One region of the Streptomyces sp. NPDC001634 genome, then DNA from elsewhere that is predicted to be linked to it. Evidence: riboswitches for the same ligand, from Rfam matches in the RefSeq annotation. Region 1 holds a riboswitch; each other region holds the start of a gene.

Region 1 (4,254 bases):
GGTTGGGGGCGTGCGCCGGAACGCGTCGACCGCGGCTGAATGTATCTGTCCAACTGCCGTCTGCAACAGGTCAATCGGACGAGAAATCCGGGCGCCACCGGTCGGGAATGTACGAAGAATTCACCCGAATTCAGGGCAAGTCGGGCCCGGCAAAAGGAATGAATGGCTCAAAAGCCCTGCACACTTTGGCTACTTCTTGTCGGGCATGCGGCAGGAACTCAGGGCGCCCGGCGGGGAGACCGGGAGCAGGTTCCCCAACTCTACCGCGCTCAACCATGCAGAATTGCCCCCTCCGTTTCTCTCACGGAGAGGGCAATTCGGTGAACTCTCGGTGTTCGACATTACCGAGGGTAATGATCACGCGGGTGAAGGACCGTCAGCCGCCCGCGACCGCCGGGATGATGGAGACTCCCGCGCCGTCCGGCGTCGCCGTCTGGAGACCCTGCTCGAAACGGACGTCGTCGTCGTTCACGTAGACGTTGACGAAGCGGCGCAGCTGGCCCTGGTCGTCGAGGACGCGGGCCGCGATGCCGGTGTGGTTCTTCTCCAGGTCGGCGATGACCTCGCCGAGGGTCGCGCCCTGGGCGCTCACCTCGGCCCGGCCGCCGGTGTAGGTGCGCAGGATGGTGGGAATGCGGACGGTGACGCTCATGGGGTTGTGACCTCCGGTCGAGTACAGCGCCCCTGGAGGGGGCGCGGGACGTGACAGCATGCGGCTCCGCCGCGCGGGCGCGACCAGCCCCCACCGGCCCGCAGCTTCAGAACTGCCCTTGCAGCGGAATGCCTACGCAAGACCCGCATCGCGGAAGGAGTCGAGGTTCGGACGGATCGTGGCGGTCAGCCCCGTGCCTGCCACCGCGTCCAGCGTCTTGAGGCCGTCGCCCGTGTTGAGGACGACCGTCGTCTTCGACGGGTCGAGGACGCCGTTCTCGATCAGCTTGCGCGTGACGCCGACGGTCACACCGCCGGCCGTCTCCGCGAAGATGCCCTCGGTCCGCGCCAGCAGCTTGATGGCGTCGACGATCTGCTCGTCCGTCACATCCTCCACGGCGCCGCCCGTGCGGCGGGCGATGTCGAGGACGTACGGTCCGTCCGCCGGGTTGCCGATCGCAAGCGACTTGGCGATCGTGTCCGGCTTCTGCGGCCGTACGACGTCGTGGCCCGCCTTGAACGCGACCGACACCGGCGAGCAGCCCTCGGCCTGGGCACCGAAGATCTTGTACGGCTTGTCCTCGACGAGCCCGAGCTTGATCAGCTCCTGCAGACCCTTGTCGATCTTCGTCAGCTGGGAGCCGGAGGCGATCGGGACCACGATCTGGTCGGGCAGCTGCCAGCCGAGCTGCTCGGCGATCTCGTACGCCAGGGTCTTCGACCCCTCCGCGTAGTACGGCCGCAGGTTCACGTTGACGAAGCCCCAGCCCTCGCCGGCCGGGTCGCCGATCAGCTCGGAGCAGAAGCGGTTCACATCGTCGTAGTTGCCCTGGATGCCGACGAGGTCGCCGCCGTAGATCGCGGCCATGACGACCTTGCCCTGCTCCAGGTCGTGCGGAATGAAGACGCAGGAGCGGAAGCCGGCGCGGGCCGCCGCGGCGCCGACCGCGCCCGCGAGGTTGCCGGTGGAGGAGCAGGAGAGAGTGGTGAATCCGAAGGCACGAGCGGCCTCCAGCGCCTGGGCGACGACCCGGTCCTTGAAGGAGTGCGTCGGGTTACCGGAGTCGTCCTTCACATACAACCCGCCGGTCACGCCCAGCTCGCGCGCCAGGTTGTCGGCCTTGACGAGCTTGGTCCAGCCCGGGTTGAGATTCGGCTTGTCGGCCACGTCCGCGGGGACGGGCAGCAGCGGCGCGTACCGCCAGATGTTCGCGGGACCCGCCTCGATCCGCTTCCGCAGCTCCTCGGTGTCGTAGTCCGAGAAGTCGTACGCGATCTCCAGCGGGCCGAAACACTCCTCGCAGGCGAAGACCGGGCCGAGAGGCACCCGGTGGCCGCACTCTCGGCAGGACAGAGCCGCGGCGGGACCGAGGTTCACGGGGTTCGTGGTGCTTGCAACTGTCTGCACAGCCATGTCAGGCGAGGCCCTTTCTCCTCATCTTCCTCACGACGCATCTCGCCGTGAGACGGATTTGGCACCTTCCCTAGCCGGGAGCCTCGCGGAGACGATCAACACTGATCTACGAGAACCGACTGGAGGGTTGCCGGGGCTTCATCGGGCCGTTTCCCTCTGCCCCTCTGGATGAGCTGTATGAGGTTGTTTCACTGGTGTGAGGCGCGGCGACCCCCGACATGCGATGGTCACCGGCGTTGTTCAAGACTGTAACCGAAGGCCAGGACAGTTGAGATAGTCGTCCGAACCGCGAGATGGATCACACAGTGAGGAGCCGCAGACCGTGCTGGAAGAAGTCGAGCGCTGGCTGAGCACCCGGTCCTGGTCCGTCACCGATCGCCCGCTCCACCAGCTCATGGCCGCGAAACGCCTTTCGGGATCGTCGGTCAGCGTCGTGCTGCCCGCACTCAACGAGGAGGAGACGGTCGGCGAGATCGTCGCCGTCATCCGCCACGACCTCATGCAGCAGGTTCCGCTTGTCGACGAGATCGTCGTCGTGGACTCCGGCTCGACGGACCGCACGTCCGAGGTCGCGGCGGCAGCCGGCGCCCGGGTGGTGCACCGCGACACGATCCTGCCGCGCATCCCGGCCGTGCCCGGCAAGGGCGAGGTGCTGTGGCGCTCCCTGCTGGTCACCCGCGGTGACATCGTCTGCTTCATCGACGCGGACCTGAAGGAGTTCTCGTCGGACTTCGTCTCCGGGATCGTGGGCCCGCTGCTCACCGACCCGGGCGTGGACCTCGTGAAGGCGATGTACGACCGCCCACTCGGCGGAGCGGCGGGCCAGGGCGGCCGCGTCACCGAACTGATGGCCCGCCCGCTGCTGAACATGCACTGGCCTCAGCTGGCCGGTTTCGTACAGCCGCTGGGCGGCGAGTACGCGGCCCGCCGCTCCCTGCTGGAACAGCTCCCGTTCCCGGTCGGGTACGGGGTGGAGCTGGGCATGCTGGTCGACGCCCTGCACCTGGTGGGCCTGGACGCCCTCGCCCAGGTCGACGTGGGCGTGCGCAAGCACCGCCACCAGGACGGCCAGGCACTGGGACGCATGGCCGCCGCGATCTACCGCACCGCACAGCTCCGCCTGGCCCGCGGCCATCTGATCCGGCCGTCCCTCACCCAGTTCGAACGGGGCAAGGAGGGTTTCGAGCCACGGACGTACTCGGTGGACACGGAGGAGAGGCCCCCGATGGTGGAGATCGAGGAGTACGTGGAACAGAAGGCTGCCTGAGACTTTCCCCGGGCTCTCCTCCGCGAGCGTGATGGTTGTATACGGTTCCGCATACGGCCGAACCGCACGTTTGAGCGTTTTCGGCTCGGGCTAAGTTTCGTGGCATGGCTTCCACGCAAGTCGCTTCGCACAGGGCCCGGATTCTCGTCGCCTCCAACCGCGGCCCGGTCTCGTACACGCTGGACGAGACCGGGGCGCTCACCTCCAAGCGCGGCGGGGGCGGCCTCGTGTCGGGCCTGTCGGCGATCGGCCCGGACGCGGACGCGGTGTGGGTCTGCTCGGCCCTGAACGACGGTGACCGCGAGGCCGTACGCCGGACGGGGGGCGCCCTCGATCCGGCCGACACCGGCGGTCAGCGCGTACGGATGCTCCCCATCGACCCGCAGGTGTACGCGGACGCGTACAACGGCATCGCGAACTCGGTGCTCTGGTTCGTGCACCACATGCTGTACCAGACGCCGCTGGAGCCGGTCTTCGACAAGGAGTTCCGGCGGCAGTGGGCCTCGTACGAGGCGTACAACCGGGCGTTCGCCGAGGCGCTGGCCCAGGAGGCGGCCGAGGGCGCGGCGGTCCTGATCCAGGACTACCACCTCACCCTGACCCCCCGGATGCTTCGCAGCCTGCGGCCCGACCTCAGGATCGGCCACTTCTCGCACACGCCGTGGGCGCCGCCGGAGTACTTCCGTCTTCTCCCGGACGACATCGCCGCGCAGGTCCTCGGCGGAATCCTGGGCGCTGACCGGGCGGCGTTCCTCACCCAGCGGTGGGCGGACGCGTTCACGGACTGCTGTCACGCCGTCCTCGGCCCCGGCATCCCCTCGGGCACGCGCATCGGAGTCCACGGGCTGGGCGCGGACGCGGACTTCCTGCGCAGGCGGGCGCACCAGCCGGACGTGGACGAGCGGATGGCCGTACTGCGCGA
Region 2 (4,254 bases), on a different contig from region 1:
AGCTGCGCGGGCAGTTCGCCGAGGGTCAGCCCGCCGAAGCCGTCGGACACGATCTGCACGACCCGGCGGCGCACGCCGTCGGGCAGCGGACGGTCGAGCACCTCAGCGGTGCCGTCGACCGGCTCCCCGCCTGAAGTCTCCACCATCCGTCACCCCATTGTCCGTGCGGGGCCGCCTCCCTCAGGAGCCGGCACCCGGCCTGTCCACGAGCTCCACCTGATCCACCGCGTTGCACCAGCGGCAACGCACCGACTCGATGGTCTCACTGACCACCTCGCGCTCCTCGACCTTCGGCTCCCCGGCCAGATCCAGGTGCACATACTCGACGACCTTCGACGAGCGGGTGACGTCGAAGCGGGTGAGGTTGCCGCAGAGCGTGCAGCGCCAGCGGGTCGTCTCGGTCGGCAGGGGAACCGTCATCGTGGCTGCTCTTCCTTCTTCCAGTCTCCGTGATGCGCCAGTTTCCCTGGAGCGTGTGGCTCGTAACCCTACGGCCTGGCGGGTACCCGCCGCCCGCCCGTCCCACGCGGCGAGGCACTCTGTGCGGATTGGTCCCGTTACGCCATGCTCTGTTCCATGATCAGCACCTGGAGCAGTGCGGCCGGCAGGGCACTGCGGGGACAGCCGGCGCCGATGACGTACGGGCTGATCGCCCTGTGCTGTCTGGTCTTCCTGATCGGACCGGCTGCGGGACTGAACCCGGCCTTCGGCTCCGGGGATGCGCTGCTCACCGCCCAGCGGGCCTATTTCTCCCGCTGGGGCGTGGTCCCCGTGGAACTGTTCAGCGGGGCACCACGGGCCGCGATCACGCCCGCGACGGCGCTGTTCGTGCACGGCAGCTGGGTGCATCTGCTGGGCAACATGCTCTTCCTCTACGTCTTCGGGGCGATGACCGAGGAACGGATGGGGCATGTGGAGTTCGCCCTGTTCTACGCGGGTTGCGGCTATCTGGCGCTCCTCGCGTACGCGGCTGCCAACGCCGAATCGGCACAGACGCTGGTCGGAGCGTCGGGGGCGATCTCCGCGGTCCTCGGCGCATTCCTGTTTCTGTTCCCCAAGGCCCGGGTGACCAGTCTCTTCCCTTTCCTGCTCTTCCTGCCACTGCGCTTCCCGGCCTGGGTGGTGCTCCCCTTCTGGGCGGCCCTGCAGTGGATGGCGGCGGGCCGCGCGGCGCAGGGCCCCGGGGTGGCGTACCTGGCCCACCTCGTGGGCTTCTCACTGGGCTTCGTCTACGCATGGGTGCGCTACGGCCGTACGAGTAGGGTGAAACCACCAGCCCAGGCCCCCGAGGGAGAACACCAGCCGTGATCACCGCGATCGTGCTCATCAAGACCAGCGTGGACCGGATCCCCGAGATCGCCGAGTCGATCGCCGCGCTGGACTCAGTCAGCGAGGTCTTCTCCGTCACCGGGACGTACGACCTCGTCGCCATGGTCCGGGTGAAGGCCCACGACGACCTGGCGGACGTCATCCCCGGACGGATCAGCAAGATCCCGGGCGTCCTGGGCACGGATACGCATGTCGCCTTCCGCACCTACTCCCAGCACGACCTGGAGGCGGCGTTCGCGATCGGGCTCGACAACTAGACCGCATCGGTACGAGGACGGGGCGTGCGGCGTACCGTTCACGCCCCGTCGTGCATCCGGCCACCGGCCGGCGGCGCCCCCTCGGGGATCAGACCGCCGGGACGCAACGGCCGTCCTCCGTGCGGTAGTTCCACTTCGCGCCGTATCGGACGAGTTCCCTGACCGCGCGCACGAAGCGCTCCACGTGCTCGTCGGGAGTACCGGCGCCGAAGCTGACGCGGATCGCATTCAGCGACTTCTCACCGGGGGCTGCCTCGGGGGCGCCGCACTCGCCCTGCGTCTCCGGGTCACTGCCCAGCAGGGTGCGCACGAGCGGGTGGGCGCAGAAAAGGCCGTCGCGGACGCCGATGCCGTATTCGGCGGAGAGGGCCGCCGCGAAGTGGGAGCTGTTCCAGCCCTCGACGACGAAGGAGATCACGCCGACCCGCGGGGAGTCGTCGCCGAAGAGGGAGAGGATCTTCACCTCGGGCACCTCGGCCAGGCCTTCTCGGACCTTGCGAATGAGGTGCTGTTCGCGGGCGACGAGCGTGTCGAAACCGGCCTCGGTGAGCGCCTTGCAGGCGGATGCGATGGAGTAGGCGCCGATCACGTTCGGGGAACCGGCCTCGTGGCGGGCGGCGCTCTCGTGCCACTCCACCTCCACTCCCCCGTCCTCGCGCCGGGTGACCTTGCGGCTGGCGCCACCGCCCGCCAGGTACGGCTCGGCCTCGCGCAGCCAGTCGGCGCGGCCCGCCAGGACTCCGGAGCCGAAGGGGGCGTACAGCTTGTGACCGGAGAAGGCCACCCAGTCGACGTCGAGGTCGCGGACGGACACGGGGTGGTGCGGAGCCAGCTGGGCGGCGTCGAGGACGACACGGGCGCCGTGCGCATGGGCGGCCGCGGCCAGCTCGCGTACGGGCCACAGCTCGCCGGTGACGTTGGAGGCGCCGGTGACGCAGACGAGAGCCGGGCCGTGGGGGTCGCGGCCGGCAAGGGCGCGCTCCAGGCTCTCGACGGCCTGCTGCGGGGTGCGCGGGGCGTTGAGGCAGGTGACCCGGGCGTCACGCCACGGCAGCAGCGACGCATGGTGCTCGGTCTCGAAGACGAAGACCTGGCAGTCGGCCGGAAGGGCGGCGGCGAGGAGGTTGAGCGAGTCGGTGGTGGACCGGGTGAAGATCACCTGGTCTCCCTCGCGGCAGTCGAGGAACTCGGCCACCGTCCTGCGGGCGTTCTCGAAGAGGTCGGTGGACAGCTGCGACAGGTACCCGGCGCCGCGGTGGACACTGCCGTAGTACGGCGCGTACGCCGCCACGTCGTCCCAGACGCGCTGCAGCGCCGGGGCACTGGCCGCGTAGTCGAGCGCGGCGTAGGTGACCTCGCCACCCGTGACGAGGGGGACGGTGACATCACGCCCCAGAACGGGCAGCGCCCCGGAAATATTGCGGCAAACGGACTGGTCGGCGGCAGCGGTGGAGACGGACATGGGTGACTCCCGTGAAAGCAGGTGGAATCGCCGTGCCGGACGGCGCGCACAACGGCGCGCGGCTGCGTCGACAGCACGGGAAAAGGGGTGAAAAGGGGATGCGGAGGCGGGGCTCTGCGGCCCTATCGCATTCGCTTGCTCACGGAAGGCTCCCTCGAACGACCAGGACCCCTGGCCCCACGCTCAGTCGAAGCGTGCGAGGGGTCCGCGCTTGCCGCAGACCTCGCTGCCTACGGCCTGGTCCTCACCCGGGGCACCCCGCCACGGACGGAGGGTTGCCGGACAGCCGGCCGGGGCCGAGAGGCTGTCGCTCATGACCTGACCAGGACAGTACGGGACGTGATCGCCCGCCTGCAACTTGTGTCCGGATGCCGGGACACACGAAGGTGCCGGCGCCTCGAAGGCGCCGGCACCTCACGGCCTACTTGTTGCTCGCGGCCACCCAGCGCTCCAGCGCCCGCTTCGCCGCCCCCGAGTCGATCGACTCCGCGGCCTTCTCCATACCGGCCCGGAGCTGGTCCGCCAGGGTCCCGGAACCCGGATCCAGGGCCACCAGCGCGGCCGCCGAGTTCAGCAGTACGGCGTCCCGCACCGGGCCCCTCTCGCCCTCCAGCAGATGGCGCGCGACCTCCGCGTTGTACGAGGGGTCCCCGCCCCGCAGTGCCTCCACCGGCACCAGTTCAATGCCGACGTCACGCGGATCGAAGGTCTCCTCGGTGACCTTGCCGTCCCGGACGATCCACACCCGGGAGGTGGCCGTCGTCGTCAGCTCGTCGAGACCGTCGTCGCCACGGAAGACGAGTGAGGAGTTGCCGCGTTCGGCGAAGACGCCCGCGACGACCGGCGCCATACGCGGATCCGCGACCCCGACCGCCTGGGCCCGCACCTTGGCGGGGTTGGTCAGCGGGCCGAGGATGTTGAACACCGTGCGGATGCCCAACTGGCCGCGCGCGGCGCCCACATGGCGCAACGCCGGGTGGAACTTGATCGCGAAGCAGAAGGTGATCCCGGCCTCCTGGGCCACCTCGGCCACCCGCCGAGGGGTCAGCTCCAGGTTGACGCCGAGCTTTTCCAGGACGTCCGAGGCGCCGGACGCGGAGGACGCCGCCCGGTTGCCGTGCTTGACGACCGTGGCACCCGTGCCGGCGACGACGATCGCCGACATGGTGGAGATGTTGACGGTCTTGGCACCGTCGCCACCGGTAC
Region 3 (4,254 bases), on a different contig from region 1:
CGTCTCGGCCGGGTCGTCGACAAGGCTCTGGCTCATGCGAGTGCCGCCCTTCTGCCCGAGGCCACCACGATCCGCGGATCCAGGAGCGGATAGACCAGGTCGATGACCAGGTTCGTCGTCACGAAGATCAGCGCCCCGAAGGCCACCACCCCCTGGACCACCGGGATGTCCTGGGCGGTGACCGCCGCCGCGGTCACGCGCCCGAGGCCGTCGCGGGAGAACACCGTCTCGACGACCACCGAACCGGCGATCAGCTGCCCGACCAGCAGGCCGACGACCGTCAGCGCCGGCAGGGACGCGTTGCGCAGCGCGTGCCGCAGATGCACCCGCCAACGGCCGGCGCCCTTCGCCCGCGCGGTCTCCACATACGCCTGGTCCAGCGCGGTGAGCAGGCTCTTGGCGAGCACCTGGGCGACCTGCGCGCCGGTCGGGACCGCCAGCGTCAGGGCCGGCAGGACCAGCCCCTTCAGGCCGTCGTTGCCGAACGCGGGGAACCAGTGCAGCCGGAAGGAGAACGTCTCGACGAGCAGCAGCCCCACCCAGAACGTCGGAACGGACACCCCCAGCGGCGGCAACGACAGCAGCAGCTGCCGCAGCCAGCGCCGGGTGGTGTAGGTCGCCAGCACCGCCAGACCACCGCCGAGCAGCACCGCCAACAGCAGGGCGGCACTGGTCAGTTGGAGGGTCTGCGGCAGCGCGTCGGCCAGCGTCGAGGTGACCGGGCGACCGGTGGACACCGAGTCGCCGAAGTCCCCGCGCACCGCCCGTCCCAGATAGTCGGCGTACTGCACCAGCACCGGCTTGTCGAAGCCGTACTCGTGCCGTAGGGCGGCGATCTGCTTCGGGTCGACCTGCCCCGAGTCCATCCCGGCACTGGCCATCGCCGTGACCGGGTCGCCCGGCAGATAGTCCAGCACCAGGAACGAGACCGTGTACGCCGCCCACAGCACGCCTACCGCCTGCGCGAGCCGTTTGATCACGTAGCGGCGCATGCGCTAGCCGATCCAGGTGTCGTGCAGCTGGAGCCGGCTGGAGGCGTCGAAGTTCAGGTCGTGCACCTTCTTCGACACACCCAGTTGGGTCTGGAGCTCCACGACCGGCACGTAGTAGGCGTTCTGCACGATCAACTGCTGTGCCTGGCCGATCAGTTGCTTGCGCTTGGCGGTGTCCGTGGTCGCGGCCTGCGCGGCCAGGGCCGTGTCCAGGCTGCTCGTCGGCACGCGGTAGAAGTTGGCCAGCTTCGTGGAGAAGGAACTGCGCAGGATGTCCGGGTCGGCCCGGGTGACGTTCCCCCAGGCCGCGTCGTAGTCGCCCGACTGCAGCGTCGGCGCGAGCTGGGTGACCTGGAGCTGCTTGAGGGACACCTGGACGCCGACGGCCTTGAGCTGCTGCTGGATCAGCTCCAACGCGGGCTGGTTGGTGGCGGCGTTGGGGATCCAGTCGATGGTCAGGCTGAGCTTCTTGCCGTCCTTGGTGCGGATGCCGTCACTTCCGGTCTCCCAACCGGCCGCGTTCAGCAGGGACTTGGCCTTGGCCGCGTCGGACGTCAGGCCCGAGGCGAGGCTGGTGTAGTCGGGCGTGGTGTGCGCGAGGACGCTGGTGGCCGCCTGGGTGCCGGTCGGGAACACGGTGTCTGCGATCTGCTGCCGGTCGGTGGCGTACAGGATCGCCCGGCGCACTCGCGCGTCCTTCAGGGACGGCCGTGAGTTGTTGAGGCCGAGGCCGAACACGACGCCGGGGTTGGCCCGTCGCTGGAGGGTGACCTGGCCGCCCTTGAGCGCCGCCTCGTTGGCCTTGCCGACGCTGCTGATCGCGTCCACCTGGCCGGACTGGAGACTGCCCGCCCGTACACCCGCCTCCGGTACGACCTTGAACACCAGCTTGTCCAGGTACGCCTCGCCCTTCTTGGTCCACAGCGAGGAACCCCAGGCGTATCCGGTGCGCTTGGCGAGGGTGAGCGACTGGTTCTGCACGTACTGCTTCAGTACGAAGGGCCCGGAACCGATCACGCCCTCACTGCACTTCTGCTGCGGGGTCTTCTTCACGCTCGCCGACGACTCGATGCCGAGTGAGTGCGTGGAAGTGGCCTGCAAGAACTGGGTGTTGGGCTGGTTGAAGGTCACCTTGACGGTGAGCGGGTCGATCACGGTGGTGCTCTTGACGCCGCTCAGATAGCCCTCGGCCAGGGTTCCCAGGGCGCCGAGCTTCGGCACCGCGTCGAAGTTGTCCTTGACCACCTGCGCGGTCAGCTTCGACCCGTCGCTGAAGGTGACACCCGAGCGCAGACGGAAGGTGAACGTCGTGGCGTCGGAGCTGATGTCCCAGCTCTTCGCCAGCCACGGCACGATCTTGCCGGTCTTGGGGTCCTGGTCCGTCAGCGAGTCTACGATCTGGCGCACCGAATAGATGGTCTCGTTGCTGGCGACCTGCTGCGGATCCACGCAGCCGGCGTCCGAGCCCACCGCGAAGGTCAGGGTGCCGCCGGACTCGGGCTGCCCGGTGCCGCTGCCGGAATCGCCGCCGCTGGAGCCGCAGGCGGTCAGCAGAACACTGGTGGTGACAAGGGCGGTCAGCGCCGCCAACCGAGAAGTTCTGACATGGGGAAGTGCAATCACGGAGGGCTTCTCCTACTCGTGTCACCAGGCACGGTGGCTGTGCGAGACATGGCCGTGCGTGGGCGTGCGGCCCCGTTCGGCGCGATGCCGACGCCGGGAGCGCTGTGCAGACAGGGATCAGGGGGAAACGAGGATCAGGCGCAGACGGATGCGGCGAGAACTGGTGCCGGACTGCGACCAGCGGTGGGAAGGCCCGTCAGGCCTGACAGAGACAGCTGGTCGAGCGCTTGAGGTCGATGTGGCGCCGACGAGAGAGCCGGGAGAACACGGTGGCGCCGACGAAGCGGGCGCTGAGGTCACCACCGTGGCGCATGCCGGTCCTCCACACTTCCGGCCCCGGTCACGGGGCCACGCGCTTGCGGGATCGTCGGTGATCCTGCCGGGCTTTCACCTGGAGCACCCCACCGCGGGGGAGGGTTGCCGGTCAGCGAGCCAGGGCTTGACGCTGACACTCAATGCCACTTGTGATCGTACGGAGAGATCTTTCCGTTGGTCAACGGCCAAGCGCGGCTCAGGAACCGCCGCGCTCGCGGGGGATCTTCTGGCCGGCCTCGATCGCCACCGGCAGTCGGTTCTCGGCCGGGGGCAGCGGGCAGGTGGCCAGGTCCGTGTAGGCGCACGGCAGGTTCGCGGCGCGGTTGAAGTCCAGGGCGACCGTGCCGTCGGCGGCGGGCGGCTCCAGGGACAGGGAGCGGTTGGCGGCGTAGGTGGTGACCCCGGAGGTCTCGTCGGTGAACAGCACCATCAGTCGGCCCGCGCCATGGCCGGGGAACGCGGTCAGCGACAGCGGGCGCCCGTCCAGCTCGAACTCGACCCTGCCCGGAGCGTCGTACACATGCTCAAGGCCCTCGACCGCGGCGCCCACGGTGGTCGGCCGCGGCGTGTCGAAGGGGATGTAGCGGCCCGTCACGGCCCAGCGCGGGTCGGGGGCGTAGGCGGGCGTTCCGGTGAAGGCCGTGCGCAGCGGCGCGTCCGGGTGCCGGGGGCGCACGATGTCGTTGCCGCCGCGCTTGGCGACCTCGATGACGGCGTCTCCCCAGACCGCGTCGACGCCACCGCGTTCGGGAAGCACGCCGAAGCGGTGTTCACCGTGGACCGGCGTTCCGTCGACGATCAGTTCCTCGCCGTCGTCGAGGTCTACGACGACCCCGTCGGGGCCGGTGCGCCACGCACCGGGCGCGTCCGGGAAGCGCTGGGGCCGGTCGTCGAGCCAGTGCAGGCCGGTGATCGCCAGGAACCCGTGCGGGTCGGCGAGCCGGGCCTCCTGGGCGCGGTACCACTCCAGCCAGTTCTCGGTGAAGGCCTGGAGGTCCGTTGCGGTGGCCTCGGTGGTCATGGGTTCTCCTTCGTCACGGGGGTGCAGGGGGGCCGGTCGGGCCGTCGGTTCGACCGGCGTGTTCAGCGGGCCAGTTCGCCGAGGAGACGCCAGGTGCGTCGGCGGTCGGCTTCTCCCGCGATCTCGGTGCCCGAGAACACGACCTCGGTGGCGCCGGCGTCGCGGTAACGGCGTACCTCGGCCTCGACGGTCTTCTCGTCGCCGATCACGGCCAGGTCGGCGGCCCGCCGGCCGCCGGAGAGCTCGATGACCCGGGCGTAGGACGGGATCTGTTCGTAGAACGCGAGGTTCTCGGTGGCTTTG

The links. Region 1 has a riboswitch for S-adenosylmethionine ahead of thrC (threonine synthase). Riboswitches for the same ligand answer to the same signal wherever they lie in the genome.
Region 2: it holds a riboswitch for S-adenosylmethionine, as region 1 does, so the genes downstream of both, ABT186_RS29070 (aminotransferase class V-fold PLP-dependent enzyme) here and thrC (threonine synthase) in region 1, are expected to answer to the same signal.
Region 3: it holds a riboswitch for S-adenosylmethionine, as region 1 does, so the genes downstream of both, ABT186_RS20450 (putative leader peptide) here and thrC (threonine synthase) in region 1, are expected to answer to the same signal.

Annotation. Positions count from the first base shown of each region.
Region 1 covers NZ_JBEOZU010000039.1:39,327-43,580, reverse strand. Annotated here, with positions in the region: gene ABT186_RS25330 (MoaD/ThiS family protein) at 377-652, opposite strand; gene thrC (threonine synthase) at 785-2,065, opposite strand; SAM riboswitch class I at 2,084-2,240, opposite strand; gene ABT186_RS25320 (glucosyl-3-phosphoglycerate synthase) at 2,388-3,332, shown strand; gene ABT186_RS25315 (alpha,alpha-trehalose-phosphate synthase (UDP-forming)) at 3,437-4,254, shown strand, end outside.
Region 2 covers NZ_JBEOZU010000050.1:39,407-43,660, reverse strand. Annotated here, with positions in the region: gene ABT186_RS29090 (NYN domain-containing protein) at 1-146, opposite strand, end outside; gene ABT186_RS29085 (hypothetical protein) at 181-420, opposite strand; gene ABT186_RS29080 (rhomboid family intramembrane serine protease) at 577-1,308, shown strand; gene ABT186_RS29075 (Lrp/AsnC family transcriptional regulator) at 1,305-1,586, shown strand; gene ABT186_RS29070 (aminotransferase class V-fold PLP-dependent enzyme) at 1,675-3,048, opposite strand; SAM riboswitch class IV at 3,251-3,367, opposite strand; gene trpD (anthranilate phosphoribosyltransferase) at 3,470-4,254, opposite strand, start outside.
Region 3 covers NZ_JBEOZU010000028.1:62,722-66,975, forward strand. Annotated here, with positions in the region: gene ABT186_RS20435 (ABC transporter permease) at 1-36, opposite strand, end outside; gene ABT186_RS20440 (ABC transporter permease) at 33-992, opposite strand; gene ABT186_RS20445 (ABC transporter substrate-binding protein) at 996-2,615, opposite strand; gene ABT186_RS20450 (putative leader peptide) at 2,812-2,928, opposite strand; SAM riboswitch class IV at 2,963-3,075, opposite strand; gene ABT186_RS20455 (DUF1684 domain-containing protein) at 3,127-3,951, opposite strand; gene ABT186_RS20460 (LLM class F420-dependent oxidoreductase) at 4,014-4,254, opposite strand, start outside.